Regions from separate parts of the Cellvibrio sp. PSBB023 genome, predicted to be linked through region 1. Evidence: predicted binding sites of a transcription regulator. Region 1 holds the regulator's gene; the other holds the start of a gene.
The links. Region 1 encodes sigma-54, which starts transcription at its own class of promoters, with help from an activator protein. Its sites were predicted from a motif close to TGGCACANNNNTTGCNNT; they were not measured.
Positions count from the first base shown of each region.

Region 2: xdhA (xanthine dehydrogenase small subunit) is a predicted target of sigma-54. The motif match lies at 1,762-1,779, and genes of this name have one in related genera.

Region 1 is NZ_CP019799.1:2,116,222-2,119,325, forward strand. It holds gene lptB (LPS export ABC transporter ATP-binding protein) at 1-148, shown strand, start outside; gene B0D95_RS09390 (RNA polymerase factor sigma-54) at 302-1,954, shown strand; gene hpf (ribosome hibernation-promoting factor, HPF/YfiA family) at 2,055-2,345, shown strand; gene ptsN (PTS IIA-like nitrogen regulatory protein PtsN) at 2,417-2,866, shown strand; gene rapZ (RNase adapter RapZ) at 2,879-3,104, shown strand, end outside.
Region 2 is NZ_CP019799.1:3,991,096-3,994,199, forward strand. It holds partial or broken gene B0D95_RS21160 (ABC transporter permease) at 1-92, opposite strand, end outside; gene B0D95_RS17140 (ABC transporter ATP-binding protein) at 82-1,641, opposite strand; gene xdhA (xanthine dehydrogenase small subunit) at 1,860-3,104, shown strand, end outside.

The sequences.
Region 1 (3,104 bases):
GGATCACAATGTGCGTGAAACCCTGGATATCTGCGAAACCGCCTACATAGTCAGCGAAGGTCATATTATTGCGGAGGGCGATGCTGATACTGTCCTCAGCAATAGCAAAGTCCGCGAGGTTTACCTGGGCGAACACTTCCGGCTGTGATGAAATCCCACCAACAAACAGCTTGACATTTAAGTTTCTTTATACTCTAGGCATAAAGCTTGCTTACAGATGTTGCTTGCGGCGCAAACCCTGACTAAACTCCACCTAACAGATGTTTTCCATCCCGCGTTATAAGGGTTTGTTGCTACAACAATGAAACAATCTCTCCAGCTTAAACTCGGCCAACAGCTGACAATGACCCCCCAATTGCAACAGGCAATTCGCCTTCTGCAACTGTCCACACTGGATCTACAACAGGAGATTCAGGAAGCCCTCGAATCCAACCCGATGCTTGAAGTTGAAGAGAGCTTTGACTCATCAGCCAGCAGCACCGATTACGAAGGCAGCGAACAAGACAAGATTGACTACACCCGCCAACAGGAAATTGCCGCTGAATCCGGCACCGACAATAGCGCGGACTTTAGCGCAAGCGATAACTTCTCCTCAGCGACCAGCGACAACTTCAACGAGCCCGGCTATAGCGAAACCGAAAGCTTTGGTGACAGCGAAGGCTTTACTGATGGGGAATCCTTTGGCGATAACGATGTCTATGGTGAAGGTGAGAGTTTTAGTGCCGACAGCGGCGACTGGAGCGATTCAATCCCCAGCGACCTGCCTGTAGACACCAGTTGGGACGATGTTTACCAAACCTCATCCACCGGAAATTCCAGCAATTACGACAACGAAGACAGTGACTTTGAAAGCCGTCGCGCAGTAACCGATTCACTCTACGATCACCTGATGTGGCAACTCAACCTGACACCCATGTCTGATCGCGACCGGGTTCTGGCTATGGCGATCATCGACGCAGTTGAGCCCAGCGGCATGCTTTCCATCACCCTTGAAGAAATATTTGAAGGCATGCGCGGTGATTTTGAAGAGCTGGAGCTGGATGAAGTTGAGGCCGTTCAACACCGCTTACAGCAGTTTGATCCCTGTGGCGTTTGCAGCCAGAATCTCTCGGAATGTTTATTGGTGCAACTGCAGCAATTCGACCCGAAAACACCTTTTTTGGATTCAGCAAAGCTGATCGCCAAACAGTATTTGCCCTTGCTGGGAAGCCGCGACTACCGTCAATTAATGCGGCGTACCAAATTGAAAGAGGCGGAATTAAGTCAGGCAATCGCTCTTATTCAAAGCCTGAACCCGCGCCCGGGCGATATTATCGCCAGTGGTGATACCGAATATGTAGTACCGGATGTATTTGTAGAAAAACGCGATGGCCGCTGGATTGTTGAACTGAACCCGGAGATAGCACCACGCCTGCGGATCAATTCCAACTACGCTTCCATGGTGAAGCGTGCCGATTCAAGTAGCGATAACACGTTTCTCAAAGATAACCTGCAAGAAGCCCGCTGGTTCCTGAAAAGTTTGCAGAGCCGCAATGAAACCCTACTCAAAGTAGCAAGCTGTATTGTGGAAAAACAACGTGGCTTTCTTGATTACGGCCCCGAGGCGATGAAACCACTGGTGCTGCACGATATTGCAGAAATTGTAGAGATGCACGAATCCACTATCTCGCGCGTGACTACCCAGAAATACATGCATACCCCACAGGGAATCTTCGAGCTGAAGTATTTTTTCTCCAGCCACGTGAGTACTGACAGTGGTGGCGAATGTTCCTCAACGGCAATTCGCGCCATCATCAAAAAATTGGTGAGCGCCGAGAACCCCAAAAAACCGTTGAGTGACAGCAAGATTACCGACCTGCTCGCCGAGCAGGGAATACAAGTAGCTCGTCGGACCATTGCGAAATATCGCGAATCGCTGAATATTCCGCCCTCCAACGAGCGTAAAACAATTTAATTCCTAGCCCTATAAATACGAAATTCGGAAGAAAAATCATGGATGAGCTGTTGGGTTGTGGTAACCACAACCATTTTGTTTCTATCGAGAGGAAGTATCTATGCAAATAAATATCAGTGGTCATCATCTGGAAGTTACCGATTCGCTAAGAGACTATGTCAGTAGCAAAATCGAGCGCTTAAGCCACCACCACGATCGCATTACCAGTACGCATGTCATCCTCTCTGTCGATAAATTAATTCAAAAAGCAGAAGCCACTATTCATGTCAGCGGTAAAGATTTATTTGCCGATGCTACCCATGAGGACTTGTATGCTGCGATTGATTCTCTGGCCGATAAATTGGATCGCCAACTGATTAAACACAAAGAGAAGATGCGCAGCCATCGTTAACCCACGCTATGCAGCGGCCCCAGTGGCCCGCTGCATTCAACATTGTGAGATTCCTGGTAATCACCCTAGCCATGCAAATTCAAACTCTTATCAGCCCTGGCCGCACGCTGTGTGGTATCGAAGGCGGCAGTAAAAAACGCGCCCTGGAACTATTGGCAAACGCCATTGCACAGGATGTCCCCGGTATTGATGCGGACGACTTGTTTCGCCGCCTGATTGGCCGCGAGCGCCTTGGCTCAACCGGTATTGGCCACGGTATTGCCATTCCCCATTGCCGGGTAGAGAACTGCAGCGGCACTATAGGCGCACTGATCACCTTGGTAGACCCGATAGACTTTGACGCCATAGATTCACAACCCGTTGATATTCTGTTTGCCATGCTGGTTCCCGAAGACGCGCATGACGAACACCTGCAAACACTTGCCGCGTTGGCGGGTGCACTCAACAATGCCGACTATCGCCAGCGCTTGCGCAATGCCGATAGCGATGCAGCGCTTTATCAAGCAGCGATAACCCCCTGACAGGTTAATAACATGCATCTGGTGATTGTGAGTGGGCTCTCGGGTTCAGGAAAAAGTACAGCGCTTCACGTCCTTGAGGATGTGGGGTTTAACTGTATTGATAACCTGCCAGTCAGCCTACTGCCTGCACTGGTGGCACAAATACAAATTCACAAGAATGATCAGCAGCGTTTTGCAATCGGCATTGATGTGCGCAATGCCTGGCAAGACCTGAGCATATTTCCGCAGATGATCAGCA
Region 2 (3,104 bases), 1.9 Mb from region 1:
AGCGCACCGGAGACGAGCGTGAGCAGCAGGGCGAGCAGGGGCGACAGGTACATCATCGCGCGGGAGTCTTGTAGGCGTTTCTCAATGCGCATGGGCAACCTCCACGGCGGTGTTGTCAGCGAGGTGGCTGCCAAAGTTGCCGGTCATCCACTGCCCGAGTTGCCCCAGCGGCACCTCCGCTTTAGTTGCCAACGGTGACAGGCGCCCACCGCACAGGGCGCCGAGGCGATCGGCCAATAGATACAGCTCGTCCAAATCTTCGCTGATCACCAAAATCGCCGCGCCCTTGTCGCGCAGGGCAATGAGCGCCTGATGAATCAAATTCGCCGCGCCCACATCCACGCCCCAGGTGGGGTGAAAGCACACCAGCACTTTCGGGTTTTGCAGAATTTCACGGCCAATAATAAATTTTTGCAGGTTACCGCCAGAGAGGCTCTTGGCGCTGGCCTCCGGCCCGGTGGCTTTCACTTTGAAGCGTTCAATAATGGTGGCCGCTCGCGCTTTAATGCTGGGCCAGTGCAGCCAGCCGAGGCGACCGGTTTGGGTGATGTAACTGGTCAGCAGATTATTTTCCGTGAGGCTCATATTGCCCAAGGCGCCGCGTCCGATCCGGTCGGCAGGCACCACGGCCAGCCCCAATTCGCGGCGCTGTTGAACGGCGGTACGACCAATATCCTTGCCGCTGAACAGCAGGCTGCCGCTGTCGCTGCGCAATTCGCCGTTAATCAAATCCACCAACTCATCCTGCCCGTTGCCCGCCACCCCGGCCAGGCCGAGTATCTCGCCAGCGTGCAAGCGCAAGTGAATGTCTTGCAAGTGAATGGCAAAGGCATCGCGCGGTTTGACGGCGATCTTGTCCAGTGCGAGCAGGCAATCGCCCGCGTGACCGGAGGGCATGGAATCCTGCAATTCCAATTCATCGCCCAGCATCAAGCGCGCCATTTGGCTCGGGCTGGTATCGCGGGGAATACAGGTGCCGGTGACCTTGCCGCCGCGCAAAATAGTGGCTTTGTCACACAGTGCATTCACTTCGTGCAATTTGTGCGAGATAAACAAAATGCTGCACCCTTTGCGCGCAAGTTTTTTCAGTACCTCAATCAGTTGTGCCACTTCCGGCGGCGTGAGTACGGCAGTGGGTTCGTCGAGGATGAGGAGTTGGATGTCCTGCAGCAGGCAGCGAATAATTTCCACCCGCTGCTGTTCACCCACCGACAAGCTGTGCACCAGTCGGTCGGGGTTAATCGCCAGACCATATTCATCGCCCACGGCGATAATGCGTGCGCGCAGCTGCTCCAGGTTGCAGTATTCGGCGGGCGTTAAATAGAGCGCGATGTTCTCGGTCACGGTCAGGGTTTCAAACAGCGAAAAGTGTTGGAACACCATGCCCATACCCAGTTGGCGCGCGTGGGCGGGGCCGCTGATGCTGACTTCTTTATCGTTCCACAGCATTTGTCCGGCATCGGGTTTTACCACGCCGTAAATCATTTTCATCAAGGTGCTTTTACCGGCGCCGTTTTCGCCCAGCAGTGCGTGGATCTCGCCGGGCTCCACCTGCAGGCTGACGCTGTCGTTGGCGATACAACCGGGGTAAGCCTTGGTGAGCGCTAACAGCTCAAGGCGCATGGCCTTTTTTTCAGACATAAATCAACTCGCTCATAAACCTGACTATCTGGACAAAAAGATAAGTCGGGTTCAGCAAATTGCATGCCATTCACTGCCATAAATCGCGCTTTGTAAAAAACCTGTGAAAAATTGTCTGTTTGGCCAGACTTTTGCTTTGGCGATATCAGGTTCGATTTTTTTAGCCGTGCCATCGGGGCAAAAATACCCGGTCAGGGCACGTGAGTGGAGGATGTATTGTGCGGTTTGCGGTAAACAATAAGCCGATTGACGAGCGGGATGCAGCAGCGGATATGACCCTGCTGCGCTACCTGCGCAACGGTCAACAATTGATGGGCACTAAAGAGGGCTGTGCCTCGGGTGACTGTGGTGCCTGCACCGTGATGGTCGGGCGCCCAAGCGCGCAGGGCCTGGTGTACAGCACGATAAATGCCTGCATTTGCCCGCTCGGCAGCCTGCAGGATTGCCATGTGATCACCGTGGAAGCGCTGGCCGCCAGCGCCGATTCCCTGCACCCGGTGCAGGCCGCGATGGTGGAATGTCACGGCTCCCAGTGCGGCTTTTGCACCCCCGGTTTTGTGATGTCGCTGGCCAACCTACAGCTCAACCAAGGCGCCGTTCTGGCACAGGCCGATGAAGCCGTACAGCGCGCCGCTGTGATTGATGCTATCTCGGGAAATTTATGTCGCTGCACTGGTTATCGCCCGATTGTGGCGGCGGGAATGGCTTCCCTTAAAAAACCTGCCCAAGTGGCCAGTTTTGTGCAAAAGTGGGTGCCGGATGCACCGTTAGCGAGCATAACGCCTGAGTCAGCAGCGCCTATTCCTGCGCCGTTGTTGCAAGGCGAAGGGAGTGGTTATTGGCAGCCGCACACTGAAGCGGAATTGCAGCAGTTGTTGGATGCCCATCCCCAGGCGCGTTTGTTAGCCGGCGGGACTGACCTTATGTTGGAGGTCACCCAGCAATACAAAATCCTGCCGCAGGTGATTGATTTGAATCGCGTGGCAAGTTTGCAGCAGGTTGACGTGAATGAGCAGGAGGTGATTCTGGGCGCGGCGGTGTGTTACAGCCAGTTGGAAAAATCCCTGCGCGATCTCTCGCCGGAATTCGTTGCCTTGCTCGGGCGTTTGGGCTCGCGGCAAATTCGCAATCGCGGCACCCTGGGCGGCAATATTGGCAATGCCTCGCCCATCGCTGATAGCCCGCCTTATTTATTAGTGTTGGATGCCGAAGTAGAAATTATTAATGGCCGTGGCGATTCCCGCCGCGAAAAGTTGACACACTTTTATCGCGACTACAAAAAAACCAGTTTGATGACCGGCGAGTACATTGCGCGTATTTATATTGCACGCGCGACACTGGCGGCGCCGTTAAAACTCTTCAAACTCAGCAAGCGTTATGAAGATGATATTTCTGCGGTGATGGGGGCTTTTTATTGGAACCCGGCGGCGGGCGATTATCGCATTGCGTTTGGCGGTATGGCG